4 regions of the Paenibacillus sp. PvR098 genome follow, and region 2 is predicted to be linked to each of the others. Evidence: riboswitches for the same ligand, from Rfam matches in the RefSeq annotation. Region 2 holds a riboswitch; each other region holds the start of a gene.
The links. Region 2 has a riboswitch for cyclic di-AMP ahead of JOE45_RS21035 (C40 family peptidase). Riboswitches for the same ligand answer to the same signal wherever they lie in the genome.

Region 1 (7,629 bases), 1.2 Mb from region 2:
CGGACGGCTTACGGAACCGGCGGCTCCTCCGCCCGCGCCGCCCAGCCTGCCGGTAAAGCCGGTCGAAAAACCGGCACCGAAGCCGTTATCCAACCGCATCGTCGAATACCATCTGAATGTAGAGCTGGATGCTGAAGGCAAGCTGATTAAAGGCACATCATCGCTGACATGGAAAAACCCCGGCAGTCAGCCGGTACAGGAGCTTTATTTTCACCTGTACCCGAATGCATTCGAGTCGAAGAAAACGACGTTCATGAAGGAATCCGGCGGGAAGCTGCGAGACGACGCCAGTAAGGAAGGCAGCTTCGGCGGCATGACGGTTAGTTCCATCCAGGCGCTTGACGGTGCCGAGACAGAGCTGATCGACCGGATCGAGTACATCCGGCCGGATGACGGCAATAAGGATGACAACACCTTGATTAGGGTACCGCTTCCGAAGCCCGTCATGCCGGGCGATAAAGTAAACCTGCGCACGCAATTTTCCGTGAAGCTGCCGCAGGTCTTTGCCAGAATGGGCTATGCGAACGATTTCGTGATGGCAGGACAATGGTTCCCCAAGGTAGCCGTATATGAACCCAAAGGCACCCGCGGGCGGACTGTTGAGGGTTGGAATTTGCATCAGTATCACGGAAACTCAGAGTTTTATGCGGATTTTGGTATTTTTGACGTTAGGATTAAGGTGCCCTCCAATCACAAGGTAGCGGCCACCGGTTTCCCGACCAAGCCCGTCTCCGATGACGGCAAAACGAAAACGTATACGTTCTACTCCGATGATGTACATGATTTTGCTTGGGCTGCTTCACCGCATTTTGTATACCATGAAGAACCATACGCTACGCCTCACCTGCCTGGTGTCCGCATCAAGCTGTATCTCGACCCGAAGCATGAGCACCTGAAAGTCCGTTACATGACAGCCGCCAAAAAAGCGCTCGCCCGGTATTCCCAGTGGTACGGCAGTTATCCCTATAACACACTGTCGATCGTCGTGCCGCCGGAAGAGGGGAACGGGGCCGGTGGGATGGAGTACCCGACGCTGATTACAGCATGGGGCGCCGCCGAAGAGAATCCGAGTCTGGAGCTGGAAAGGGTTGTGGTGCATGAGATCGGCCACCAATTCTTTTATGGCATGGTCGCCAGCAATGAATTTGAAGAGGCGTGGCTGGACGAAGGCTTTACTTCCTATATAGAAGACAAACTAATGGAGGCGGAATACGGCGTTCGTCCGAATCTGCTCGTGGAATCAAGCTACATCACAAATCCCGCAGCGCTGCAGAAGAACGCCTGGAGCTATGACGGACACCATCATTATGCCGAGAACGTGTATACCCGAGCCAAACTGGTACTGAAGGCGATCGAGCGGCAGGTCGGTCCCGAGACGATGGATAAGATCCTGCGCACCTACTTTCAGCGTTGGAAATTCAAGCACCCGACCACGACGGATTTTCAACAGGTGGTGGAGGATGTGACCCAAACCAGCTGGAAGCCGTTTTTTGACCAGTATGTCTATAATGGAATGATGGTCGACTACGCCGTAACCGGCATCAAAGTGCAGAAAGTGACGGACAAGGGCCAAACCTACTATGAGAACAGCGTGCAGCTGAGTAAGCTTGGCGGCACCTATCACAACGTACCGATCCGGTTCTATTTTGCCGATGGAACACAGCTCGATAAAACCTGGGACGGCGCGGACAGCGAGGTCATCATGAAGCTGAATCACACGGCTCCGCTGACGTGGGTGGCCATTGACCCGGAGCACTCCATCGTACTGGAGAACAAGCGGATCAACAGCTTTATGAAAACGGAAGTCGATACGAGGCTTTCGGTACGTCTGAACGTGGGAATTGTAAAAATTCTGGAGACCTTGTTCGGCTGGGTCGCATGGTGAGGTGATTGAGGAACATGTGGAACTGGATCAAAACGGGCTGGACCATGGCCTGGCAGCAGCCTTTTGCCGTCTTTGCTCTCTTTGTATACAATCTCATCTGGGGTATCGCGCTGTATAAGCTCATTCAATCCGTTGTCCTCCCTCTGCTCCATCGTTATCCGGGGAACGATCTGCCCGTGACAGCTTCACAGCTCTTCTGGGTGGAAGGTCATTTTCAAATCATGAAGACGGATCTGCTGGAGCCGTATTTGTGGTGGGGACTCCTCCTGCTAATCTTAAGAATGCTGCTCCATCCGATGCTGAATGCGGGTGTGTATTACTCGCTTCGACATCGGGAGCTGAATGCAGGCTACCGATTCGTCGAGGGGGTCCGAACGCTGGCCCTCCCCTTCCTCGGTCTCTATGTGATACAGCTCGTCCTTACGCTTCTCCCGCTCTATTGGCTGATCCCTTATACAATGGAGCAGTACGGACAACAAGCTTCCTATGTTTCCTTAGGAAAGGCGCTCGCGCCGGCGCTCGCCGCCTACATCATCTATTGGTTTGTTCTCCAGCTTCTTTTCCTATTCCTTCAGATCGGGAAGACCGAAGGCAAGTCCGTAGTCTATACTCTTCTGTTTGTGATTCGCCATCTGCCCGTCATTATGCTTGCTGCACTCGCCGTAACAGGCATAACCTTAGCGGTGTCGGCCGCTGTGATGGCTTCCGCGTTCTTCTGGGCCGGCTTCTTGGCCCTGATCGGGTTACAAGCGTATCGGCTGGCACAAATGTTCTTCAAAATATGGGCCATTGGCACGCAGTATGCGCTGTGGACAGAAAAAGCGTAAGAAATATACTATTGAAAGAATGCAAAAGCACCGGTTATTCTGAACCGGTGCTTTGTTATGTCTAAAACTGCGTAAATAACGGATCAAGAGAGTGCAGCAGTATTATCTTTCTTCCATGTACACCATTTCATATCCCGTATTCAATTAAACAAAAAAGTTTCACTTTAAACATCCAATTTGTGTCAATTTTGTGACACCGGAAGGAAATGCGCGCTTATGCTCGAATATATTTACTCAGAATCAAAAAAATGAAAATTTTGCCGAATTTCTGTTTTAGGAAAACGGGGGATCCATAAATCTGGGTGAATTGATCTCGACCTCGTCAGTGATCATAGGGAACCTTCAACCGAACCCTTCAGCTAACCTCGTAGGCACCGGAAGGGGAAACTTTGTTTGAAGAAGAAGCTTGTAGGTTTTACACTTTCTTTGGCTATGTTTTGCACGGTTTCGGTGGGCAGCGCATTCGCTGAAACCCCACTAAGCGCAGCGGTAAACGCAGGTTTGGGATCGCCTTACAAATGGGCTGGCACCACGACCAACGGCTTTGATTGCTCCGGCTATACTTCTTGGGTGTTCGACAAGTTCGGTATCGATCTGTCGCGTTCCTCCAAGAGCCAAGCCCAAGAAGGGCAATGGGTAGCCGAAGATCAGCTTCGTCCCGGGGACCTCGTGTTCTACAATACGGACGGTAAAGGGATTTCTCATGTAGGCGTGTATGTGGGAGGCGGCAAGTTCTACCACTCCGCTACAAACAAAGGCGTTACGATTACTGAAATGAGTGAATCTTACTACGACAATCGCTATGTGACGGCCCGACGGATTTTGTCGGACGAGCAGTATCAGCGGTTAATGACCGACGCCAAGTAATACGGTCAACGGATTCGCAATGAACGTTCGAAAGCCCTCAGTGTTTAGCCCGACCACATCGTTCGCAGAGAAATGGACGAATCGGACGGACAAGCCTGTAGGGCTTTCTGTTTTACTGAAAAGATACCAGATCTGGCCGTAAAGGGGCGAGTGAGCCGACTGCTGGCGGAGCATCCGGTGGAGGAATTCGTGAACCATTGATCGGTATCACGAGGAGCGGGCACAACACAAACCGGTGCGTAAACTGCGAAAAGGAACACAAAGAGGACTATAACAGACCGCCAAACGGCAGCCTGCATAGTCCTCTTATCCGTGAATGACTCGGAATTCCCGCTCTTACTCTCTCCCCGTCGCCACCGGATTATCCTTGTAGCTAACCCAGTCGCTCCAGCTGCCGGCGTACAGCTTCACGTTGTTGAAGCCGGCCTCGCTAAACGCCAGCACGTTCGGGCACGCCGTCACACCCGAGCCGCAGTAGACAATAAGTTCATCTGCGCTGCGCAAGTCTGCGAACCTTGCCTCCTGCTCCGAGGCATCCTTCCATCCTCCTGCGGCTTGCAATCCTTCCTTCCAGAAATACGGCTTTGCTCCCGGAATATGTCCGGCGACCGGATCAATCGTTTCTTCCATTCCAAGATAACGCTTCTCTTCTCGGGAGTCCACAAGGACGGTGCCTTGACGCCCTATCCGCTCTTTCACCTGCTCCACATTCACCAGCATCTCGCTGCGCACCTTTGGCGTAAATACGGCCTGCTGCTCCACGGGCAGTTCCTCCGTTACGGGATACCCCGCTTCCTTCCACTCCGAATAGCCCTTATCCAGAATGTACACCTTATCATGACCGAGGAAGGTCAGCAGCCACCACAACCGCGACGCCATCGCGCCGCCTTGATCATCGTAAGCGACAACCACGCAATTCTCATGGATGCCCGCCCGGCCAAGCTTTGCAGCAAGTTCCTGAAGATCGGGAAGCGGATGCCTTCCTCCGTGCTTTTCTTTCGGACCGGATAAATCGCGCTCCAGATCAAAATAATACGCTCCGCAAATATGGTCTATTTCATAGCTTTGTCTACCGGCTTCAGGCTGGCTCAGTACAAAGCGGCAGTCCGCTATCACCACATGGTCTTGGATTCCTTGCTCAAACAACCATTCTTGACTCACTACATGCTTCAAATCCAATCACTTCCTTTGATGGGATGATATGCTGTATAGTTATCAGTATACACCGGAAGGGAGGAGCTGAAAAGAAAGTGATACACAACGAACCCCCAGTCTTTCAATTAGTTCCGCTTACTGAGGCGCAATGCCGTGACATATGCAGTTGGACCTATCCGCCACCTTATGATTCATACCACTTTCGACCGTGGCAAATTATGTTTTCCGCACAAGAGGAATTCGCCGATTCTGAAATTCGCGCAAACCAGTACCGTGCTGTGCTAGACTCGGACGGTGTGCTCAGCGGGTTTGCACAATTTTTTCCCATTGAGGGCGTTACACGGTTAGGTCTGGGCATGCGTCCCCATTTATGCGGATTAGGAAAGGGAATCCATTTTGTAAGAGCCATTGTAGAGGAAGCCAGACGGCTGTCCCCGCAAAACCAACTCGACCTTGAGGTAATGACTTGGAACGAAAGAGCGATCCGCGTATATGCACGGGCTGGTTTTATCATCACCGACACCTATGAACGGATGACTCCCACCGGAACCGGCGAATTCCACTGTATGGTATGGCCCGAATAAGGACGACTAGAAAAGAAAACGCTCATCGATTCATTGTCCAAAGACTGTATAAGCCGCATCGTACCTCTGAGCACTGGCGAAGTCAAGTTTCGTAAGACCCCCTGCGCTCCACGAAGTGAGACGCAGCGTCACCATCCGATAATCGATGGAGATCATCGGATGGTGATTCAGTTCCTCCGCGATCCGGGCCACCTCACCCACGAACCCGATACTGTCCATGAAGGACGGGAAACGGTACTTTCTAGCGATCCATTTGCCCCCTTCTTCTATTGCCCAACTCCCCACTTGCTCCAGACGGACATTCACTTCCTCTTCGGTCAGCTTCTCGTTCATGCCCTTCCCTCCTACACTAAATGGATCACCCTGGTCATCGTTTCGCCGTGGTCCATTCGGATCAAATGCCGCTTCGAGTCATGCGTGACCACACAATTTCCGATGCTCATCTGCGTCTCTACCCCCAATCCGTAGAACAGATCGTCTGCCAACGTCTTCATGCAATCCTTCCGTTCCGCCGCGCTCATCCCGTCCCAATCCTCTGCCGTCATCTCCAGAAATTCATAGCAGCCATCAATTCCCTGCAGCGCGTCAGTAAAATCGATAATGATGTCGCTGTACTCCCTTCCGAACTTAATGCCCATTTGGCCATCTATCCCTTCCCCGTGGTAAATTCCCCTTTTGCCTCATTGTACTCAGAAACACCATCCTCCCGCAACCGATAACAAGCCAACAAAAAACATTTGTCCCAACCAATTTTCCACGCATTCGCATGCAAAATCTGGTACACTATAAGGATAGACAAAACACGCGGAGGGCGAAACATGCTCAAGCTGCAGATTCCGAAAAATCGAATAAAAGAGCTGACCCGGCATCTGCAGAGCGATTTTGAACTCGCACAGCTTGAACGCGGATGGGAGTACTTTCACAAAGGCCGTGTAACCGAGATTGAGCTGAAGCACGGCGTGGAAGTGCATGCTTTGGTGCGCGGGACGAAAGCCTACGAGGTCATTCTCGACATGGACAATTTCGGCAAAAGCGAATGCAGCTGTCCGGATGGAGAGAACTGCAAGCATATGGCCGCAGTTGTTTTTGCTCTGTACGCCCCTTATGCGCGGCCCGAGCTGCTCCTGCAGCAGTTGAAGCAAGCTATTCTCGTGCGCAGCCGTCAACAGCAGACGCGAACGGTCACCCGCGCAGCGGAGAAACGGCAGCAGGACCGGCTCGATCCGCCCACGGCGAACGAAAGCCCTGCGCAATGGCAGCGGTTTTTCGAGCAGCAGTTTTACGGCTTCTCGCTGTCTCAGCAGCATTCGATCGAGCTGTTCCACAGCGCAGCCAAAGAAAAGCTTGCGCCATACGGCGAGCGCTGGAAATCTCCTCTCAAGGAACTTTACGCCTTGCATTTGCTGCTGTTCATCATGCGAAAAATCGAGCAGTTTTATCAGGAGACCAAAACATCGTATCTTTCTTATTATATTGAAACCGGCTGTAAAACGGTCGGAAGGCAGTGCCAAGAGGATCTGCTGCGTCTCACGCCAAAGCTGGATGTAGATGCTTTGACCCAAAGCTATGCTGCGCAGTGGAAAGAGACCCTCAGCCTGATTTCGGAGGCCGCTCTGCCCGGAAAGGATTCTCCCCTGTCCTGGCCTACCGTGTACCGAAGCGTTTGGTGGCGGATGACGAACCACGCTTCGTGGATTGCAGAGGAACGGGCCCGGCTGCAGCGTATGCTGAAAGCAAAGGACCTGAGGCCAAAGCGTAAGGATGCGTTGCTGATGGCGGAAGCACACTTTGCCGTCATCGAAGGGAATGACGAAGCCGCCAGGCAGCAAATGGAGCAGCTTAGCAAGCGTGAAGCGCGGGATTTCTTCTTGTATTTGCATCATTGCTACGAGGAGCAGGCCTGGGATCGTATGCTCGCATGGCTCCGATGGCTGCTACCGGTTGTACAGCGCGCCCAGCAGGAGGAATTGCGGCAGTTCTGCCAATATTGGATGGAAGCCGTAGGACGACAAACGGACGATGCCGAGTGGGTATCCGTTATGGTAGCGCTGCTGCCGCGCACATACCACTTCTATACTGCGTATTTGCTAAAAGCCCAGCGGTACAAAGCATGGATCGATTTGCAATTGTCCAACCGCGTCTCCCCGATGAACCTGTACTCACTTGATCTCCAAACGGTGGAGAAGCAGGATCCGGCACTTATGCTGCCGCTGTATCACCATGCGGTGGAGCGGTGCATTGCTGAGAAGAACCGCACCGCTTACAAAAGCGCGACCAATATGCTCAAGAAACTGAACACTCTTTACAAAAA
Region 2 (7,629 bases):
GCACTTGTCCATGAGGTCGGCAATGGTAACCCACATCTCATAATTGAGCCCATTACGCTTTTCGGGCCTATTAAAATAAACCGTAGCCACTTCCTTGTTTTTTTCCATATAAACGTATTCCGTTGACATATCCATCCTCCACTCTATAAATAAATTCAATGATTACAAAATGACGCCATTTTGCCGCATGGACTGTATTTGTTCCTCTTCTAAACCGATCGATTGCAGGATCTCGTCCGTGTGTTGGCCTAACGTCGGCGCCGGCATTCGAATTTGTCCGGGGGTAAGCGAAAATTTCGTTGGGATCCCGATCATTTTCATTTTGCCTATCACCGGATGCTCCACTTCTTGAACCATGTCGCGGGCCAAATAGTGAGGATCCTCCATCGCTTCGGCGAAATTGTTGATCGGTCCTGAAGGAACGCCCGCCTTCTCACACTTATCTAACCAGTATGCGGAATCGTTGGAAGCCATCACCTCTTCAATCAGAGCTTCCAGTTCCTCTACATTGTTGATGCGGTCCGTATTGGTCCGAAACCGCGGATCAGTGATCCATTCCGGTTTGTCGATCACATCGGTGCAGAGCTTTTCCCACGTTCTCTGGTTCGCGCAGCCGACCATCATATAGCCGCTTCGTGTTTGGACTGATTGATACGGTGCAACGGAACGATGCCTCCAGCCCGACGGTCCCGGAATCTTGCCGGTTGCAAAATAAGCGGCAGCCTCCCACGTAAACCAGGGCAGCCCGATCTCCGCCAGAGAAACATCCACATGCTGCCCTTGGCCTGTCTTTTGCTTATAGATATAAGCAGCCAATATGGAGTAAGCAGCCGTGATGCCCGCGCCGATATCATATACGGCAATACCCGATTTCATCGGTTTTTTGCCCGGCTCGCCGGTCATGCTCATCAGGCCCGTCATGCCTTGAAGCACCAGGTCAAATCCTCCCTTGTGGGCGTATGGCCCGGTTTGGCCGTACCCGGAAATCGAGCAGTACACAATGCCCGGATTGATATCCTTCATCGTATCAAAGTCGATTTTTAACGATTTGGTAACCCCCGGGCGATAATTTTCTACAATGATATCTGCCGTTTTTGCTAACTCATAAAAGATTTGCTTTCCTTCTTCGCTTTTCAAATCAAGCGCAATGCTTTTTTTGTTTCGGTTAATTTGAAAGAAGCTGGTAGATTCCCCGTTCACAAAGGGTCCCAGCTGCCGGGAATCATCTCCACCGGCCTTTTTTTCCACCTTGATGATTTCGGCTCCCAGATCTCCCAAAATCATCGTGCAGTGAGGTCCTGCCATAATTTGCGAAACATCAAGAACACGAACGCCTTCTAAAGGAAGCATATTGCAACACTCCTAACGTATGAAAATAGTATATTATTTCAAAATTTTCGAATATAATATTGAGAACATCTTCCAAAAGGGGAAAGAACCGTTGCCATTCATCAAGCGTAAACTCCCGCTGCAGCTTCGCATTATCGGGTTAGTGCTCACCGTGGTGCTATCTATTCTAGTGAGTGTCGGCTATCTTTTTAATTTAATCATTGTTCAATCGGTAGAAGACGCTGTCGGCGACAGCGCGCTCGATGTAGCCAAAATGATAGCCGAATTACCGGATGTCAGAGAAGCAATTGAGCTTGGCGATCCTAACTCTTACCTCCAACCCCGATCACAAGAATTAAGAGAGAAAACACAAGCCGGTTTTATTACGATCCTCGATTCTAACGGCATACGCTATACGCATAATAATACAGAGTTGATCGGCCAAAGATTTACCGGCGGAGATGATGGACCCGCCCTTTCAGGCGAAGAATATATTTCCAAGGCCATCGGTATTTCCGGGCCGTCTATCCGGGCATTCGTCCCCGTCAAAAAGGACGACAAAGTCATTGGCGTAATCGCCGTGGGCATGTTCAACAACAACATATACAAAATCGTGAATTCGTATTTTATTTCTGTCATCTATTTTCTTTCCATCGCTTTGGCACTTGGAATTCTTCTATCCATCCTGCTCGCCAGGAGCATCAAAAAGACGATGTATGGTCTGGAGCCTGATGAAATCGCTAACATTGTAAAGGAACGTGAAGCGCTCTTGGACTGTTTGCATGAAGGGGTCATTGCCGTAGATAAACACCGGAAAGTAACCTTGATCAATGAAACGGCCCGAAAGATCCTATCGCTTGACAGTGATGCGCTTGGCAAACATGTAACAGAGATTATTCCTTCATCCAGATTAAGCGAAATCATTGATACGAAAGAGAAAGAGTACAATACGGAACATACCGTCAACGATGTAACCGTGATCGTCAACCGCGCTCCCATTGTCGTGAACAATGAGGTCGTCGGCGCCGTTTCTACCTTCAGAGATACCACCGAAATGCGAAGCTTGGCAGAAGAGCTGACTGGCGTAAAGCAATACATGGAGGGCCTGCGTGCCAAGACTCACGAATTTATGAACCGGCTTCACACCCTGAGCGGTTTGTTGGAGCTGCAGGAATATGAAGAAGCGAAGTCGTTCATATTACAAACCACCAATAGTCAGCAAAAGCTGCTTCAATTCTTAGGGCGCAAAATATTGGACCCCAAAACCTCGGCTCTGCTTCTTGGAAAGATTCAACAAGCAGAGGAACGAAACATCTCGTTAAAAATAGATCCCGGAAGCCATCTGCCGCCATTGCCTGAGGAGATTTCCAACAGCATGATCTTGATTCTCGGCAATTTGATAGACAATGCGTTTGATGCTGTTGAAGGCACTCCCCCAGGAAAAATCGAAGTTACCTTGCTTGATCAGCAGGACCAATGGGTCATCATGGTGGAAGATAACGGCCACGGAATTCCGGAAGACAAGATTCACCGCATATTCAACAAACATTATTCAACCAAACATTCCGACAGAGGCTACGGATTATATTTAGTTAAGAACCATATCGATCATGTGCTATATGGACAAATCGATGTGTCTTCCACCCCAAATCAAGGTACCATTTTTTGGATAACTATCCCCAAGCGTTGATTGACTCCAACAAAATACAGGAGGGTTCACTTTGTTACTAAAAGCGTTGATTATTGAAGATGATCCAATGGTATCGAGCATCAATCAAAAGTATTTGAACAAAATCGATAGGGTGGAATGTATTGGCAGTGCCAGAAACGGTCAAGAAGCGATGGAGCTGATTGTAGAGCTTGCTCCGGATGTGATTCTTCTTGATATCTACATGCCTTCCATGAACGGGTTGGAGCTTCTACGTGAAATCCGCCGCCAGTTCATTGAAGTCGATGTCATTCTGATCACGGCAGCCGATCATCCCCAAATTATCGAAGAGTCCATGCGGCTTGGAATTGTAGACTACATCATTAAGCCTTTCGACTTTGAGCGCTTCCGTTCCGCACTGGAAACCTTGAAAAAAAGACATTTGCTCTTCCGTCAGCATACGAACCTCAACCAACAGCTGCTCGATTCCATATACCTCAAAGCAGATAAAAAGCATGTCAGCGATAACGAAACGGAAGTACCTAAGGGAATCGATCCGATTACGCTGCAAATGATTCGGGACTCGCTCGCCAATTCCGGCCAGCCTCTGTCCGCTCAAGACATTGCGGACCAGCTTTCGCTGTCTCGCATAACCACAAGAAAATACCTGGAATTTCTATGTGAAATCGATGAGCTTATGCTTGAATTGAAATACTCTACTAAAGGGCGTCCCACCAAGCTGTATGTTTATAACGAAAAATTGTAAGCGTTTACTCATAGGCTAATATTTTGGCTTCCAAATATCTTCGGCTCTGTCCGACATAATGCTCGGACACGAATTGAAGCATTTGCAAATCCTGCTCATTGAGCTCCCGGACGACTTTTCCTGGAGAACCCATAACCAAAACACGGGGTGGAATTTTTTTGTTTTCCGGAATTAAGGTGCCAGCGGCAATCAATGCTTGTTCTCCGATTTCTGCATGGTTCATCACAATGGAGCCCATCCCGATCAATGCCCCATCATGGATCGTACAGCCGTGCAGAATCACGTTATGACCTATGGATACCTGCTCTCCGATATGCAAAGGTACTCCGGGGTCCACATGAAGCGTGGAGCCGTCTTGGATATTCGTTCGCTCGCCGATGATGATCGGCGCGTTATCACCGCGAAGCACCGCATTGAACCATACGCTTGACTCCGCACCCATAGTAATATTTCCGATTAAATGCGCTCCCGGGGCAATGTATGCAGTAGGATTCAACTGCGGCTTATATTCGCCTAGCGAAAAGATCATCTGCGTCGTTCCTCCTTCTCTTGAGCAATATGATTAGGACTCTTCCAATTGATAACGGTTACATTTTTGATTATAGCGAATTGGATAACCGATGTGGTTTTTCGTATTCAACGTAAGATAATTCAACTTTTGTAAAGCACTTTTGTAATTTTAGTAACCCAAATAAAATGATCCGCAGCCCATGATGGATTGCAGATCATTCTTTGTGCCAACCGATCCATACGTTCACGAATTTACCCTCTTTTCACTGCGTTAAAAATATCGATATACACTTGCCCTTCTCTCTCCATAGGCTCAAATACATCCATTGGCCGCGGCGGCGGTCCGCCGATATGGTTTCCTTTGGAATCAAATTCTCCACGATATGGCCCAATTTGGTTTTATCCCCGAGCAGCACAATATTTCCCGGTTTCTCCCCGGACTGCTCTTCTTGCTCCCCTTTGTTCGATTTGGCGGCGTGATAAAATAATCCTCCTGCGGCAGCCTCCACCCCAACAATGCCTAGCACGAGCTTTCCCGTTGAACCTAAAAATCTTCTTCGACTGATCTTGGCCGCTTTTATACGTTCTATCATGATCACCCCTTAAGATAATAAGATATGTACTATTATAAACCATAGATTTGTAGGAGCTGTGAAGAATGTATGAATCAATATGATGACACAATGTTTTGAATATTTTGTGACAAGGAAGGATTTTAGCGAAATTCATCTAACTACAGAGAGTAGTTTTAAAAACAATGCCGAATTTCCTATTGGAAAACGGGGGATCCATACTCGGGTGAATTGATCTCGGATGACAGGGATCATAGGGGAACCTTCTACCAAACCCTCCAGCTAACCTCGTAGGCACCGGAAGGAGCAATATCGCTTTGAGAAAGTTGTCGTTGTTTTTGTCAGGAGCCGTGTTATTTTTTTCTATCGGAGCAGGAACCGCTTCCGCCAGTTCTTCTTTGAATGACTCTGTAGAAGATCTCCTAGGTACCCGATATCAATGGGGCGGGACATCCAAAGCAACCGGATTTGACTGCTCGGGCTTTATTATCACCGTATATGACCACTTCGGCATTGATCTGCCGCGCACTTCGAGAACACAAGCCAATGAAGGAGTATGGGTGAGTAAAAATAATCTCCGTCCTGGCGATCTGGTATTTTTTAATATTAACGGCAAAAACATTTCACATGCAGGCATATATGTGGGTAACGGCAAATTCGCTCACTCCGCCAGCAAAAAAGGGGTTAGCATCAGCAAATTGAGCGAGTCTTATTATGACCAACGCTATTTTACCGCCCGTAGGGTTGTCTCGGACAACCAATATCAACATATGATGGCTAATTCGAAATAAACGTTCACTGTAAAACGGAAAGCCCCAAAACACCTGTGTTTTAAAAGGTGCTTTGGGGCTTTGGAATCTTTTGGCCGATTATACTTTGACTCGTTGCAAACGCAGTGCATTAAGAACAACAGATACCGAGCTTAAGGCCATGGCTGCACCAGCGACCCAAGGAGCTAATAGACCTATGGCTGCAATGGGGATACCCAGCGTATTGTAAGCGAGAGCCCAGAACAAATTTTGCCGGATGTTGGCCATCGTTTTTCTGCTCATTGCCATCGCGTCCGCTATACTGTTCAAATCACCGCGCATGAGAGTGACATCCGCCGCTTCCATAGCCACGTCCGTCCCTGTTCCGATGGCCATTCCGATGTCTGCAACCGCGAGCGCCGGTGCATCATTGATACCGTCCCCGACCATAGCCACCTTCCTGCCTTGATCCTGAAGCTTCTTCACTTCCTGTGCTTTCCCTTCGGGCAGCACTTCCGCCAATACATGATCTATCCCTACCTGCTTCGCAATCGCGTTAGCCGTACGCTCATTGTCGCCGGTAATCATAATCACCTGAATTCCCATTTGCTTTAATCGGGCGACCGCTTCTTTAGACGTCTCCTTAACCGTATCCGCCACAGCAACAAGCCCCGCATACTGCCGATCAACGGAAACGAGCATCGCCGTTTTGCCTGACTGCTCCAGCTTCACCATCGTTTCCAACACCGGTTCGATCGAAACATCGTATTTAGCCATCAGCTTTCGGGTTCCCGCCAATACTTCTTTGCCTTCCACTACGGCTCGAATACCGTAACCGGGAATCGCTTCGAACTCATCGGTCTCGGAGAAAGAGATCCCTTTGGCTGCAATACCCGAAACGATGGCCTCAGCAAGCGGATGCTCGGAATTTTTCTCGGCGGCTCCCACCAGCTTCAAGAAGGTCATTTCATCGATGCCTGCTGGAATCACATCTGTAAGCTCCGGTTTGCCATGTGTCACCGTACCTGTTTTATCCAGAACAATGGTCTCAATCCGATGCGTCGACTCCAAATGCTCTCCGCCCTTGAACAAAATCCCAAGCTCAGCTGCGCGGCCGGAACCGGCCATAATAGACGTAGGCGTTGCGAGTCCGAGCGCACAAGGACAAGCAATCACCAGTACCGCAATGGCTTTCTCCAATGCCCCGGCAAAGTTCCCAGGTTCCACCCAAAGGTACCAAACAACGAAAGCGATGATCGCAATTCCGACAACAATCGGAACAAAAATACCGGAGATGACGTCTGCCACACGCTGAATCGGCGCCTTTGAGCCCTGCGCTTCCTCCACCACTTTAATGATTTGAGCGAGCGCTGTTTCCTTGCCGACCCGCGTTGCTTTAATTTGAAGCATACCGTTTTTGTTCATTGTTGCTCCGATTACACGGTCCCCTGCTCTTTTTTCAACGGGAAGGCTTTCTCCCGTAAGCATCGATTCATCTACGGACGATATCCCCTCGATCACTTCACCGTCAACCGGCACTTTTTCACCGGGCTTTACCAATACCATATCGCCGAAAGTTACTTCCTCAACGGGAATATGCATCTCCTGCCCGTTACGGACGACCAACGCCGTCTTGGCCTGCAGTCCCATAAGTGTCTTAATTGCCTCGGAAGTACGGCCTTTGGCCAATGTTTCAAACAGCTTGCCCAGAATGACCAGCGTGATGAGTACGGCGCTTGTCTCATAGTACATAGCTGGACCGTGGTGTCCGGCATGGGCATTGGATGCCCAATCGATCGTCAAATACAAGCTGTAAAAATAAGCCGCCGAGGTTCCCAGAGCAATGAGCACATCCATATTGGCGCTTTTGTTACGAAGGGCTTTATAGGCACCGACATAAAATGGTTTACCGATAATGAATTGGACCGGTGTCGCAAGAGCCAATTGGAACCAAGGATTCATAAAAAGCTCAGGCATCCAAATCCACGAAGTGAAAGAAAAGTGACTTACCATAGACCACAGCAGCGGAAGGGACAGGACGGCGGAAATGAGTAA
Region 3 (7,629 bases), 2.0 Mb from region 2:
GGATCCTCTGGATTTCTGCTGTTTCCCGCACGGTATTATGGATTGATAAACATGGCTTTTTGAAGCAGATTTAATATCATGCTTACGGTTTCGGCCCGATTGGCGTACCCCTGAGGACGGAACGACCCATCCTCATAACCGTTAATCAAACCAATGAAGCGCGCGTACTCTACGGCTTCAAGAGCATAACCGCTGATCCCTTCTTGATCCGTAAAGCTGCCTGATCTTGTAGTACCCGTATTACCTGGTGCAGCACCTGTTCTCGACTGAATATAAGCCCAAGTTCTGCCCAGAAGAACAGCCGCTTCCTCACGAGTAATTTCATTGTTACCCCGGAAGCTGCCTGACGGCAGCGGCAACCTGTGGATCGCAAGCGACGTGGATTCGAACAAATTGAATAAGGGCACCTACCGATCGTTTCAAAATAACGGGCTGTACGTCATTCCTGTATCGAGCCGTTCCAAGGACCCTATGTTTCCATTTGCATCCGCACCCGTGGAAGCGGCATTATCAGGTCCGGCCTTCACGCCAAACGAGCAAACCTTGTTCTTATCCGTCCGTCATCCGGGCGAAGCAAGCCAAGGTTCGTCCCAGCCTACCAGTAAGTGGCCCCACCGCTCAGGGGACCGGATTCCACGTTCCGCTTTGGTCGCCGTTACTAGGCCCATACTATAATCCATACAATAAACGTCCGAATCTTGATCGATCCGGACGTTTTTTTGCTTTATATCAGCTATTCAAATCCACATAGTAACGAATCGCCGCAGCGGGCTCGCATTTCACCCAGAATTTGGATTGTCCATGGTATTTCAATAAAAAAGAGCCGTAGCGGCTCTTTATTTAACATAACTTTATTTACTTCTCCGAAAACTTCATCGAGTTAAACGCATCCGTCAATCGTTTCCACTGCGCATCCGTTTTGACGGCGTCGTTGATCCGAATCGTAACCGTATAGATAATGCCGTTCTTGTCAAACACGTATTCATTCAAAGTGTAAGGAACATTCCTGTTCTTATACTGAGTGGAGAATGTTTTGACCGTCGTACCGAATAAAGTCTCCTCCACAGCCGTGTACTTGTAATTGGCGTCGATTTCGGCATTTTTATTGTGCTCTTGCTCTATCATGGACACCGCTTCATTGAAGTCCGCTTGGTCATCGGAGTCCACGGTCAGACTCCCTCCATCAAACGAGAATATATTTAAGCCGTAATCCTGCTCACTTTCGTAACCGCTAAACCACAATTCCGGTATTTGAATCGAATACCCGTACTTTTTACTCATAAATGTCGCAGTCTTGTTAGGGTCGATCAGATCATTCATATCTTCAATGACTCCGAGAGAACGGTTCATCGTGTCCTTGGTTAACTGAACCGATTCTATCAAATCCGTCAGCAGCTTCTCCATCTCGGCACTATCGCTCTTCGGATACGAGGCATACAACTCGTACTTGTACTTATCTTTGATCATGTAGATCACATGGGCTTGCTCCCATTTATCGCCCATGGTGTAGGAATACAGATTTTCTATCGCGGAAGCACCGCCCACCGTCGTTTCCTTCGCTCCTCGTACCTCACGGTATCCGTCCACATAGCTCTCAATAAAGCGGCGCTCCTGACGCTCCGCCCATTGCCCCAGTGTATCCCCCGAAGCTGCGGAAGTGACATGCACCGACCAGTTTCTCTCACCGTCATTACTGGAGAAATTCAAACCGCTGCCCCATTCATGCTTACTCCAATCCGATGGCACATCGAAGGTCAAACCGTATTCCGTCGTGATCGTATTTTGGTCCTGATATGCGGAAATATCCTTTAGCGCCTCATCAGCAGAATCGAATGAAAGCACGAACGTATCAAGCAAATCGATATAGCTGTTTCGTTTGAATCTATTTAAGTAATTTTCTTCCTTCTCTACTGCCAGAATGAGGTAGAAGATGTGATCTTCCTTCTGATAAGCTCTGGCCTCGTAGTACTCGCCGTACTCGCTTTTAGCCACAAGCTTGGCATAGGGCTGCAGTTTCTCATTGATATACCGTTTCTCCAATACCGTATCGCCGGTATGCTGCGTGAGCTTGAGAAGCAGTCCTTGTGGAGACAGATCCTTGCTTTGCTTTTCATCAATCGAAATACGGATTGCGAATTCCCCTTTAGCGTCTCCGAAGATGACGTTGTTCCCATCCTCGGACTGATCGAATTTGATCAATCCCGCCGGATACTTCATCGACCAGCCGAAGTGGCTGTCACCGATCCGGATTTTACCTTGGTCGGCATCAATGGACGTGCCTTCGGCATCCTGTATCAGTGTGGTAGCCGTAGAGCGGTCTTCCCCTAACACAACGTCGAGATCTTTTGTTTGACTGCCTGATTGTAGAGCAAGACGTATGCTTTGACCGGGCAGATATTTCTTTAATGCTTCATTATATTCCACCAGATTGCGGGTGTTGACGGAGTCGATGGAGAGAAGAATATCACCCTGCTTGACCCCTGCCTTCGCCGCGGGCGAATCCGGATCGACATAGGTGACCTCCAAACCGCTCGCCGATGGAAGTCCGACCACCGCTTCCCAGCTTTCTCCGAGCTCCAACCCGAGATAAGGCCGCTTCACTTTACCGTACTTGAAAAAGTGATTGAGTACATGCTGTACCGTATCGACGGGAATCGCAAAGCCTAAGCTGTCCACACCGAACTCGACATATTTTAATGTATTGATTCCGATGACTTCGCCTTTCATATTCACCAGAGCTCCCCCGCTGTTGCCAGGGTTGATAGCCGCGTCCGTCTGGATGAGCTGGTACTTCGATTGGACGGAACGCTCCATCCCGCTGACGATGCCTGAGGTGACCGAGTTCCTTAACGCAAAGGACAACGGAGTGCCGATGGCCATAACGGATTCGCCGACGCGAATATTTGAAGGCTTCGCGAATTTAGCTGCGGTTAACCCGGAAGCATCGATTTTGACCAAAGCCAGATCGCTTTCCTCATCATAATGGGTTGTTTTCCCAGGGAACGATTTGCCGTCGGAGGTGACGACGATAATATTGCGCATATCCTTCACTACATGCGCATTGGTTAATATGTATCCTTCGCTGCGAACAATAACCCCGGTCCCGTGAGCGAGGTGATAACGGCTTTGCTCCCATACCCTTTTGCTTTCGCTCGGCTTGCCAATGATCGCTACGACGGAGGACGTTGTTTGTTGTACGACCGCCGGGATCGAGTCTTGGCCCTGCACTTGAGCCGATGCCGTATATGCGCCGGGAACGATTAGCGAACCAACAAACAGAGCCGAAGCAGACACCTTTAAGACCCATCTTTTCAAACGGTTGACTTGCTTCATCATTATTTTCTCCCCACCATTAGTTTCCATATCAACTAAAATCTATCATATGCAGCTGAGGGCAGCAACAGAAATTTAAGTTTCTATGCTATTATTTTTGTTCCCTAATGAAGGACCTAGAAACGCCAAAAGACCGTCCGAAGACGGCCTTTCCTCATGTACTGAATTAATTTTTAATAAATAGCTGTACCCACACGCCATTGTAATAAGCCACGCCAATTTTGTTGAAGTTCGGGCTCATGATGTTTTGACGGTGTCCCGGACTGTTCATCCATGCATTCATCACTTCTTGCGGCGTACGCTGTCCTTTGGCAATATTCTCGCCGGCATAAGAATAACGGATGCCATATGAACGCATCATATCAAACGGAGAACCGTAGGTCGGAGATGTATGGTCAAAATAGCCGTTGTTATACATGTCCTTCGCCTTATCCAAAGCCACCTTCGTCAATGCGCTGTCGCTAGCGAGTGGCTGCAAACCTGCTTTCGCACGTTCCTGGTTCACCAAACTCACCACTTGGCTGGCATAAGAGGACTGTGTCGTGCTCCCTGTTCCTTGCTGCGAGCCGGAACCTGTCCCTATACCCGCCGCCTTGCCAGGAATATTCAGCACTATTCCAGGCCATATTATATTTGGATTAGCCACTTGCGGATTCGCCGCGATAAGAGATGCCAGACTAACCCCGTATTTTTGTGAGATCTTCCACATCGTATCGTTACCGGATACCGAATACGACGGAGCAGCCGAAACCACGCCTGCGCTGATGATCGGGCCAAGTGCCAAAACGCCTGTCAAAACCAATTTTTTAAAACCTTTCACTGTATTCCTCTCCTTTGTAGGGCCTGCGAGGTTAGCTGACGGATTCGGGTCAAAGAGCAATCACCCGGCCACAGCTTGTGGCTTCACCCCAAGTTCATAGGTTCCCCCGCGCTTTAGTATAAACTTCGGCCTTGTATGATTCGCGTTCCCTTAAAAGGAACGGTAACCATTGTAGCATGGATACCATGCGGTTTCATGGCACAAAGTTTACCAATGAATTTATGCAAGCGTTTTTTCTAATCAGTTTTATATAAGCTCTTCGCCTATCAATTACCCATCAATTCAGTTAAAAAACAAAACCATTTTATATCCATAATTTTACGATTGTAATCGGGATATACTACCTTCATCTATTCGAGATGAGGGGAGCACTCTAAAGATGACTACCGCATCAGACTCTTTATCCCAACTGAAAAAGCAGCTCGAAACGTCACAAGATCTTAAATCGGAGAGGCTCCAAAACGGATATTTGGAAATTGATCTGATCTATTTTTCTTCTTTATGTAATCCCAGCATTCTAAAGAAAAGCATTTCCGATCCGTTTCAGGAATGCACAACGGTTGAGGAGTTTCGTAACGTTCTTCGTTCCACACTTTCATGCAATACGCTGAATCCCTCGGAAAAGCTTCTGACAAAAATGCTCGGCGGATTTGTCGGAGTCTTTTTCCTCGAAGAAGTATACGTTCTCTATGCCAATAAACCAACATCAGAACAACCTTTAGAGGCAAAAGCCGAATCTACCCTTCAAGGACCTCAAACCGCGCTTAGCGAGAATATCGACACCAATATCAAAATCATCAGAGAGCGATACCCTTCACCTGCGCTAATTGCTGAAGGAACAACCGTTGGCAAACTTTCACAAACGAAACTGTCTATTCTTTATGACGATCAATTCGTAAACAAGACCGTTCTTGAGAAATTAAAGAAAAATATCGATCAAATTCAAGCGGACATTGTGCAGGCGTTAGGTCAGCTTGAAGCCCTTTTTACGGAACAAAAATACCGTCTGTTTCCAATCACCATTCTCACGGAAAGACCGGACCGCATTGTGCTCGGTTTAGCTCAAGGCAAAATCGTCATATTGATGCAAGGAACACCTTTTGCGATTATCGCTCCTGCCGTATTTTTTGATTTTATGACGGCAATGGACGATTTGTATCAAACATTTTGGGTGTCTCGTGCCATGGTTGCTCTTCGTTATGTCGCTTTATTCCTTACCATTACCCTTCCGGCCGCATATATCGCCATTGTTTCCTATAACCCGGAAATATTTCGCGTTCAATTCTCCTTATCAATTGCGGGAAGCCGCGCGGCGGTTCCCTATCCGTCGTATGTCGAGGTTACTATTATGCTATTCATGATTGAAGCTTTGATTGAAGCGAGCATCCGTTTGCCACGATATATCGGTTCCACTGCGACGACGGTCGGGGGGCTGATCCTGGGTCAGGCGGCCCAGCAAGCCGGAATTGTAAGCAGCATCATGATCATTATTACTTCCGTCGTAGCCATAGCCAATTTTGTCATACCGATCAACGCGATGAGCTTTGCCTTTCGTGTTGTTAAATATCCTTTAATTATGATGGCTACGTTCTTTGGCATGTATGGCTTGGTATCGGGGTTATTCTGTTTTCTGATGTATTTGTCGAACCTGCAAAGCTTTGGAGAGCCATATTTTCGCATGTTTATAGGGGAAAAGGAAGTATCCGGTTATAAGGAAGGAGATACATATTGAGCCGTTATTTTTTTTACCCCGTCGTATTGACTATGCTGATCAATACGATCTTTTACATCCCCAGGATCATGATCGAGGAGAGATTTAATGGAGCTTTTATGGGGATTCTGATCAGCATCCCCATCGGGAGCTTAATGGCTTATTTGTTTGTAAACGCTATGAGCAAATTCCCGGGATTAGGTCTGCCTGAAATTTTAGAGCGCAATCTAGTGACAGCCTTACGAATCCCCATCCTCAGTTTTTTGAGCGTTATGTGGTTCATTGCAGGAGCGATTATTATCGTCAGCTTTTCACTCATTACGGAGCGATATGTCAATCCTGAAATTTCAAAATCGCTGCTGCTGCTATTCTCTGTCGTGGTGATTTGTTGGTCTTCCACGCGAACGTCACTGGCAATAATTAACGTATTGGAAATCGGTTTGCTGCTCAGTATTCCTTTTATTATGTTTATTTCCTATAAGGCTATGAGTCATGAAATGTTGGATTGGGATGCGATTTGGACCATGTCGGATTACATCCTTCGCGTTCCGCCATGGCACACGGTTTCAGCGGCAACTTACCTTTTTACAGGTTACATCAACCTGGTTTTGTACAATCGTTTTTTTAAGGATACTCGCGTCAAGCATCTGTGGATTATTCCGATCGTGGGTACCCTTATCTTCTTCACGACGATTTTCCTTCCTATCGGGATGCAGGGAACTCAAGCGGTGGAGGAATACATATACGTTTGGATCAGCACGGCGGATGCCATTCGGATGGAGTATGGCTTTATCGAACGAGTCCTTTTTTTGTTTTTGTTTCTCTACATCGGTTTGGCGCTGCTGTTTGTCACGATGACCTGGAATGTCGGCTTGACGCTCCTTCGAAGCTGTTTTCGTACATTAAATCACAATAAAAAAAGAATGGCCATTTTTAATTGGACCGTGTGCGGCATGATGGGAGGGATTACACTCGTGTTCGGAGCCATAGTGAATGAGAAGCAGCTCATTTTCATATCGAAGCAATGGTTTAATATCCGTTTTCCTATTGAAATACTGCTTGTCACGCTCGTCGTTATCATTAGCAGGAGGAAAAACCATGCGTAAGCTTTGGGGAATCATGATTGCGGTTGTTCTCTTTACCCTCGTGTCCGGCTGCGGCTTTAGGGATATAGATAAGCGTTTTTTCATCGTGATGATGGGGATTGATAAAGGAGAGTCGAAACACTTTCGGATATCGCTGAAGCTGGCCATTCCAACGGCCAATATCCAACCGGGGCAAGCAAAATATACCATTGTTACAAAAGAAGCGGATACCGTCTCCGAAGGCGTTCGTTTGATGAAGGCAGATGTAGATAAAGAATTGGATTTTGGCCACACGAAGGTGATTGTTTTCGGCAAGTCCCTTGCCTCTGAAACCTTCGACGGAGGACTCGACTGGTTTTTTCGGAGAAGGGATATTCAACAAATATGCTATGTGGCTATCGGAGAACCGAGCGCACTGGACATTCTGAGGCAATCACCAAAAACCGAACGGCTTCCGGGCAATTCGTTAATCCTTAGTTTCGGAATGGAGGGAACCGAATCTTCTCATATTGTGACGGAATACTTGTTTGACTTTTACCGGAGATTGAAAGAGACCGGCAAAGATCCGTACCTTCCCATTATAAAAACGCGGGAGGACGCTTATGAAATCAATCGCGTGGCCGTTTATGACAAAAAGAAAGTGAAAGCGATCTTAACACCGGAGGAAACGAGATTATTTA
Region 4 (7,629 bases), 4.2 Mb from region 2:
AAAGCGCCAAGTAAAACGTAGCGGGAATGCGTGATACGATGATATCGCTGACCGGTTGGCCGCTTACGAAAGAACTGCCCAGATCACCCTTGGCCACATTGATGAGCCAATCCAAATATTGAATGTAGATCGGTTGGTCAAATCCCAGCTTGACCTGCATTTCTTTGTATACCTCTTGCGAAAAGGCGGCGGAAGAACCTTCTTCTGTATAACCCAGCATAACAGCGACGGGGTCACCGGGAATTAAATGCATCAGCATGAAGACAATGATAGTAATCAAGATGACCGTTGGAACCATTTGAACCAACCTTTGAATACTGTAGCGAAGGATCATCGGTTATTCCCCCGTTCATTTAAGCCAGGTTTGTTTAAAATAATGTGCGCTTTCACTGTAAGGTAAGTTTTGGGGAGGCCCATAGTTTTGAACTTTAGTAGACATACCGATAAAGCGAGCTTCAAAAAAGAGCGGTATGTTGGCAACATCCTCATCGAGTATCGCTGCCAGCTCCTTGAAAATGTCCAACCGTTTCTTCTCATCGGTTTCGTCATCAAGCTGATCGAATAATCGATCGATCACTGGGTTGGAATAACGACTCGGTTCCACTTTGTTGGTGTAATAGTCGGGCACCATCGTTATGAACGGATCGGTGTTAATATTCGCTCCGTCAATATACAAATCGTATTGTCCTTGACGGACTCTTTCATTCATTACACCTGTTTCAAGAACTTCGACTTTGCTGCGAATTCCCGCCTCACCAAGCATTCTTTGATATGACTCCAGCAATTGGGTTTTGTTCTTTACCCCGATCAATACTAGTTCTTCGCCACGGTAATTGGCCGTTTGCAGCAGTTGTTTGGTCTTCTCGATATCCCTCTTATGCGGTGGCAGATTGGCTGCCTTAGCCCAAATCGATTCCGGAGGCATCATGAGGTCGGTCGCTTTAGAAGACCCGAAAAACACTTCTTCCACCAACTGCTCCTTATCAATCGCTAAATTCAGCGCCTGGCGCATCTCTCTTTTTTGAAGCAGGGGTCTGGAATAGTTCATAAGAACGTGCTGGAAGCCCCCCGTTGGCTCCTCCAAAATAGTGATGTCTTTAACGTCCCCTTTCTGTACACGCTGCACATCCAGGGTAGCTAACCGATCCGCCATATGCACTCCCCCGGTTCGCAAAGCATTAAACCGGGTGGAAGCGTCGGGGATCGATCTGAAAGTAATTTGATCGAGATAAGCCGGACTCCCCCAATAATCGGGAAATTTTGTGGCTATGACCTCGGATCCCGAATCAAATTTTTCAAACTTGAATGCGCCCGTACCAGGTACAAACTTATTCGGCTCCAATTTAATTTGTCCGGGCTGCAGCGAATTTGCCGGAATAATTGGCAGCATAATAATATTGGCTAAGTGGTTAAGAAAAGTAATGGACGGATTAGCCAATTTAAATTTGACGGTATAATCATCTATCTTTTCAATGACTTGAACATCCTTGATCAAATTTTGTCCGCCAGCTGCATTCTGCGGATCTTTAACATGATTGGCAGACCATACGACATCATCAGCCTGCATCTCTTTCCCGTTATGGAACTTGACGCCTTTACGCAAACGCAGCGTGATATCTTTGGCATCAGGTGAAACTTCCCACGATTCGGCCAGAAGCGGCTGGAGTCTGCCCTCCTCATCTTCAGTCAGCAAGGATTCATATGCGACTTCCTTGACAAACTGACCGGTTGATATGGTAGCGATTACAGGATTAGGGTTGCCAGGTTCTTTCCCGAGGCCAACAGTTAACACCCCGCCCGCTTTGGGTTGATTCGTAGGCTCTGCATTGGCATTAGCGTTACCAGTCGCCGAAGGAGCATTCGCAGCTTTGTCTTGAACGGGTTCGCTTGATTTTTGCCCGAAAAAGCTAAACAGTCCAACGATGACTACGATCCCTGCGGCTAATATTACCCATGTTTTCTTCATTTCGCTATGCTCCCGCCAGTGGTTGTACTCCCCTCTTCCATCATTTCCAATTGCCTTAAGAAGTGCATATCCCACAATTGAATTGGATGTATCTTTTCATGCAAGTTGGGATCTATGAAGCACGCTAATTTGAAAGCGTTATCAATCGAATCAAGCCTTGGGTATAGGCTCTCATTGTAAAGGAGCCGGTTCCGATAATACAGTGAGTGCATCACATCCTGACTCTTGACGCCTAGCGTCGGTCCGATTTTTTCTTCCATGAGACGCAGCATCTGCTTTTCTTCATTTTTGAAGAACTGGATCCCGTAACGGACGGCCCGAATCACGGCCATAACCATTTCCGGCTGTTGATCAGTAATGTGCTGCATTGTTGTTAATGTGGTCGCCACGACCATAGGCAGATATGGAAGTCGTGTAACATACAGCCCATCTTCCTGGGCATAAAGGTCATAAGGCGGAGAAACAATCGCAGCATCAGCCTTGCCATCCAACACCGCCTTGTGAGGCTTGTAGCTTCTGCCCGTCTCCAAGAAATTGACTTGGCTTAGGTCTATTCCTGCCTGTTGGAGATAAAGTCGATGATTGCCGTGCGGATGATTCGTTGTAATATCAGCGTCTTTGTCTGCGATTACCTTGCCCTTCAATTCAGCTAGACTATTAATAGGCTTGGCTGTAACAAGGACATCATCCACCCAATTTACGGTCTGACCGACATACACCATCGGTATTCCTTTAGCCCTATGCAGATACGGACTGAAATGACTGCCAAAGATGAAGTCAACCTCGCCGTTAATCAGCATGGGATCCGATTTCTTTACCCCTGCTACAAAATCAAAATAAACTAGATCGAGCCCCGCCCGCTCCCATGCATGGCAAGCTTCCATAGCGGCCATAAGCGGGTATTGAACGAATTTGGAACGATAAATAACACGAACAGGTATTAATTTCTTCATTTTCATTCCTCCTAGTTATCCATTCATTATTGGGAGTTCTTTACGCTTATTCTATTTATACGACACCTTAATGCAATGACTCCCTTCCTCTCAATTTGTAAAATCAATATAAAATTAACAGTCTTTAAGAATCTTTCGATTTTATAGACTGAATTTTATCGCTAACCAGGAGATCGTTCCGATTCTGTAAGTTTTATCCCAAAAAATGTGAAGCTTGGAGAACGGCACATAGGAAGGTTAGCATAATTTAAAGCGCTTTCAATGCTTAATTTTAAAATAAACCATTGTGTATGTATGAGCCTTTCGTGTGTGAGGTGGTATGTGCATGGTCCTTCGTGTCGGAGGTATGTGTGATAAGACAATAAATACTATTTGAGAAAAATATTATACCCTTCATTTTTATATGTGCTTCTCAACAGCCACAAGAATCATCGTGCTCATGATTTTCATTACATATTTGTTTGATTGGCGGCCTGCCCCCTGCAACCATGTAAAGCATATTAACAAAATCTTCAGGAGTTTTGTCAGATTCCAGAAACAGCATGTCAAACTCCTTCTCCGTTAAAACTCCCCTTTGAAACAGCAAATACAATAGCGGTTTTACCATATCGTTCATCCAAACTCCTCCTATGTCAAAGAAATTTACTAAGATCTCAGTATTGTAATAACATTATATTCGAATTTTTCAATCTTATACTAAAATTGCGCCGGTTGGCAGACATCTCCTTAATAAAGCAGGCTCCGGAGCGGAGCCCTTTTCAACTGAGCTTCTACGACCGAGAACCATATGATGGTGTGTGGATCTTGCTTTCTATGTAGCCAAACTAATTTATGGAGATGCCAACACCATTTCTCTTCACTTCGGTTAAAATTAAAAAACTTGGTAAAACAACAATTTTAAGAGTAGCATGGATCAACTTCGATTAGCTAAAAACTAATTTTGCTTCTCCATCCCTGCTGAAATAGACTAAGGTCAACTAAATTTTGAAAGGGAGAAATTCTTGAATCCGGTTATTGGTCTAGAACATATCAAAAGATTCTTCATGCCAATTCGAAATCACCTTGTTCAACCAGACTGTAGAAATCCTCTTTGACTTCGTTCAGTTGCTTGATAAACGGTCTGAGTTCGTCGGCCGAAGCCCAAAGATTTTATTGAAGAAAACGCTCGGGACTTAATCTTTAGTCATGCTGCGTTCGAGTACTAAGTGGTATAGATAAATCTCTCTCTATCGGTATCATCCCACAACAAATTCCTTGAATTTACTGTGGTGGATTTTGACATATAAAGAAGGCTGTCGAGACTTTCTCGACAGCCTAAAACTGTCCATTCGGACAGATTATCTATATTTTATTACATATTGAATTACACAACTCGCTTTGACCCTACAAATTTAGACCCCCAATAGAAACTACTGAGAGAATCAACCTTTACACCACTGTTCGTAGCGGAAATAAACGAATTGTTTCCGACATAGATACCGACGTGAGAAACTTTCTTTCCCGTTTCAGAGAAAAAAACCAAATCCCCGTTTTTAGGTGCTGTTACCCAAGTGCCCACAGTAGCCATTTGCGCGGACGTTCTTGGCAGGTTTACGCCATTTGGGGAATAAACGTATTTCATAAAGCCTGAGCAGTCAAAGCCATTTGGTGTCAAGCCACCCCAAAGATAAGCAGTGCCTATATACTTTTTGGCATCCTGTACGATTTTGTCGCCCACGGTACTAACAGGGGCGGGGGCAGGGGCAGGGGCAGGAGCCGTGACTGCGGGCCGGTGCCAAGCAGGAGCATGATTTTTGCCATCTTTACTAATGATGGCACCAAAATTATTTTTGTCCCACTGAACGCGGAATCCAAACAACTCACTCACGAATCGGAGTGGAACATAAACGCGCCCTTCCTGGAATACCGCTTTCGTGCCGAAACTCTGTTTCTGGCCGTTTACGACAGCTTCCGATGACCCAGATAAGAGAACCACCGATTTCTCTGGCCCTTCAATTGTTACTTTCACCTGCTGTCCATTCTTGTCTGAACTTATTTTATACCCTAGTTCTTCGGAAATGAAACGGACGGGCACCATCGTGTTTTGGTTTTTATCAATGAAAGGTTGCGCATCGGGAAACCTAATGAGCTTATCATCGACTTGAACCCGAACATTATAGTTGTACGTAGCGGCATGGGTTGAAGGGGTTGGAAAGATACCGGACAACAAAATTGTGCTCGACAATACAAGCACGGTACTAATTTTCTTCAAATCTTTTCCTCCATTGAGCCTCCGAGGTTAGTTGACGGGTTCGGGAAGAGGGTTCCCTGGTCTGCCTTAATAAATCAAACGTTCACCCCAATAAAAAATCCCCCGTACTAATGAATTCTATATTCATTAGATTCGGCAAAAAGTTTTGTCACACAATTATAAATTTATCATATTCGATACTAGCAGATATACCCAACCATTGACGAAATTCCGAACTATTTGTCGAATTTAATTTCTATTTTCATATAATTACCTTTTTTTGTGTGCTTTTTATGCGAAAAACTTGTTTTCCTTTGAAACATTAGACAGAACTGAAAAAACGCAAAAAAAGCGGCTGCACTAAGAATGCACGACCACCGTGTATGATTGACATTATGGGGCTGCCGACAAAACGAGCGAGCTCGAATTGGACTTTATCTAAAAATGTGTATGATGTTACTATGTTACGTACGCCCTAGCACCATACAACACTACTTGTCCATCAATAAACAACTTCATGGCCCACTAAATAGCAGGCCACTGCATAAGGAAGCTATCTTTTCTGTTTATAAAACTCATGATACAGCTTCATTAACGCACGCTTCTCGATCCGCGATACATACGAACGCGATATGCCCAGCTCCTTCGCAATTTCGCGCTGCGTACGCTCTTCTCCTCCCGCCTCAAGTCCAAAACGGCCAACGACCACCTCCCGCTCCCGTCCGTCTAAAATATCCAGGTTGCGGTATATTTTCGATTTTTCAATCTTCAACTGTACCTTATCCACGACGTCATCGGCTTCCGTTCCGAGAATGTCAATCAATGTAATTTCATTTCCTTCTTTATCCGTACCAATCGGGTCATGAAGCGATACGTCTTTGCGGGTCTTTTTCAACGAACGCAGATGCATCAGGATCTCATTCTCAATACACCTAGCCGCGAACGTAGCCAATTTGGTTCCTTTATCCGGAGAAAACGATTCGATCGCTTTGATTAACCCTATCGTGCCAATAGAAATGAGATCTTCTAAGTCCTCTCCTGTATTATCGAATTTCTTGAGGTTGTGTTCGAACTCCTATGTCATTCTTTTGCTGCATAAGCTTGTCAAATGCCCCTACGGACATAATGACGAGCTCAGGCTTCTCTAGATCATTACTTTCAAAGCGTAATATGATTTCGTTGAAGAACATTTCGATAATATGTCGCTTGAATTGAAAAGTCAGCTTTTCTGGTTCCTTGAGCCTTTCTTGAATGTGATTGATGAAGCTCATTAATTTATCTAAAGTATGTTCATCATTATGGATCGTCTGTATTTGAATACTGTAATGGTTTAGTTCTTGTTTGAGTTTAATGACAGTGTCATTCAATCGTTTTAAGTCAGTTATCATTTCTTCTTCCGAGATCACATCGCGCCAGAACATGAGTTTTACCTTTTCCTTCTCTTTATATCTTTGCTCGATTTCCCGCTCCAAGGTTTGAACACGAAGCTGAAGCTCCTGAGCTCCACCTTTCGATGTTTGATCGATTTGTTTTAGATAATGCTCCGGCTCACTGACAAGTGCAACAACCTGGTTCCACATATAATCTTCGAGCAGTTCGGCTCGTAATGATTGGCTAGGACATCTTTTCACCCCAGGTCCATACTTTTTTGGAGCAAGATTTGGGCATCGATAACACCGGTACTTCATTCTTTTGCCCGTCTCCTTATCAAGGCTGCCAGAGTATGTTGTTGCATCCCAAGTCCTTCCGCAATGACCGCATTTTAATAATGATTTGAGTAAGAATTCGTATGTTTGATTACCAACATGTTTATTTGTTATGTTTCTCTCTTTTTGCTTTTGTGCTAAATGAAACAAAGGCTGATCAATAACGGGTGACACGGGTACATGTAACCAATCTTCCTCTTCACGCAAACTTAGGGTCCGTTTGGGATTCCCAGATTTCGTTGTTTGACCTTTGACTTTTTTAGATTGTCTGCGATTATAATAATAGTTTCCTATGTAGATCTCAGAAGATAAAATTCTGCCTATACTGGAAGCGCTCCAATTCTTTGATTCGCCCCTCTTGGGCATCACACCACACTTTATCAATCGCTCGCCTATCTCCCTTGTCGTTAAATTTTCATAAATGTACCACTCATAAATCATCTTCACGTATTGTGCCTCATGCGTATTTATAATGAGCTGCCCATTCTCATCTTTGTCATAACCAAAGGGCGCGACACGCATAGGCATAATCTTTTTCAGTTCTCGTACCGCGCGTTCTCTACCCCTTACTGTCCTTTTCCGTATGAGGGCAAGTTCATAGCTAGCAATAGCAGATATAATGTTGAAAAAAAGGATACCTTCAGGAGATTTCTCAAACTCCGTATCCGTAAAAAAAATCTCAGCCCCACTTTTCTCAAATTCGCGAACCACAATTAACTTATCCGTAAGGTCACGGCTTAGACGGTCCGGGTGGGTACAAATAACGTGTGAGAT

Region 1: another riboswitch for cyclic di-AMP. It lies ahead of JOE45_RS15285 (C40 family peptidase); the one in region 2 lies ahead of JOE45_RS21035 (C40 family peptidase).
Region 3: another riboswitch for cyclic di-AMP. It lies ahead of JOE45_RS11315 (CAP domain-containing protein); the one in region 2 lies ahead of JOE45_RS21035 (C40 family peptidase).
Region 4: another riboswitch for cyclic di-AMP. It lies ahead of JOE45_RS23275 (C40 family peptidase); the one in region 2 lies ahead of JOE45_RS21035 (C40 family peptidase).

What each region holds. Positions count from the first base shown of each region.
Region 1 covers NZ_JAFIBU010000001.1:3,070,536-3,078,164, forward strand. Annotated here, with positions in the region: gene JOE45_RS15275 (M1 family metallopeptidase) at 1-1,885, shown strand, start outside; gene JOE45_RS15280 (hypothetical protein) at 1,900-2,712, shown strand; cyclic di-AMP (ydaO/yuaA leader) riboswitch at 2,961-3,101, shown strand; gene JOE45_RS15285 (C40 family peptidase) at 3,106-3,579, shown strand; gene JOE45_RS15290 (sulfurtransferase) at 3,916-4,752, opposite strand; gene JOE45_RS15295 (GNAT family N-acetyltransferase) at 4,953-5,318, shown strand; gene JOE45_RS15300 (4a-hydroxytetrahydrobiopterin dehydratase) at 5,349-5,651, opposite strand; gene JOE45_RS15305 (hypothetical protein) at 5,663-5,956, opposite strand; gene JOE45_RS15310 (SWIM zinc finger family protein) at 6,137-7,629, shown strand, end outside.
Region 2 covers NZ_JAFIBU010000001.1:4,244,805-4,252,433, reverse strand. Annotated here, with positions in the region: gene JOE45_RS21065 (enoyl-CoA hydratase-related protein) at 1-129, opposite strand, end outside; gene JOE45_RS21060 (CaiB/BaiF CoA transferase family protein) at 163-1,350, opposite strand; gene JOE45_RS21055 (ATP-binding protein) at 1,442-3,019, shown strand; gene JOE45_RS21050 (response regulator) at 3,051-3,743, shown strand; gene JOE45_RS21045 (gamma carbonic anhydrase family protein) at 3,748-4,272, opposite strand; gene JOE45_RS21040 (hypothetical protein) at 4,517-4,846, opposite strand; cyclic di-AMP (ydaO/yuaA leader) riboswitch at 5,002-5,137, shown strand; gene JOE45_RS21035 (C40 family peptidase) at 5,143-5,616, shown strand; gene JOE45_RS21030 (heavy metal translocating P-type ATPase) at 5,695-7,629, opposite strand, start outside.
Region 3 covers NZ_JAFIBU010000001.1:2,265,831-2,273,459, forward strand. Annotated here, with positions in the region: gene JOE45_RS11300 (S-layer homology domain-containing protein) at 36-392, opposite strand; gene JOE45_RS11305 (alkaline phosphatase PhoX) at 379-675, shown strand; gene JOE45_RS11310 (trypsin-like peptidase domain-containing protein) at 856-3,336, opposite strand; gene JOE45_RS11315 (CAP domain-containing protein) at 3,500-4,153, opposite strand; cyclic di-AMP (ydaO/yuaA leader) riboswitch at 4,159-4,294, opposite strand; gene JOE45_RS11320 (spore germination protein) at 4,533-5,885, shown strand; gene JOE45_RS11325 (GerAB/ArcD/ProY family transporter) at 5,882-6,970, shown strand; gene JOE45_RS11330 (Ger(x)C family spore germination protein) at 6,963-7,629, shown strand, end outside.
Region 4 covers NZ_JAFIBU010000001.1:42,694-50,322, reverse strand. Annotated here, with positions in the region: gene JOE45_RS00270 (ABC transporter permease) at 1-334, opposite strand, end outside; gene JOE45_RS00265 (ABC transporter substrate-binding protein) at 350-1,966, opposite strand; gene JOE45_RS00260 (ABC transporter substrate-binding protein) at 1,963-2,919, opposite strand; gene JOE45_RS00255 (hypothetical protein) at 3,332-3,535, opposite strand; gene JOE45_RS23275 (C40 family peptidase) at 4,283-5,170, opposite strand; cyclic di-AMP (ydaO/yuaA leader) riboswitch at 5,172-5,318, opposite strand; partial or broken gene sigK (RNA polymerase sporulation sigma factor SigK) at 5,703-6,215, opposite strand; gene JOE45_RS00235 (recombinase family protein) at 6,193-7,629, opposite strand, start outside.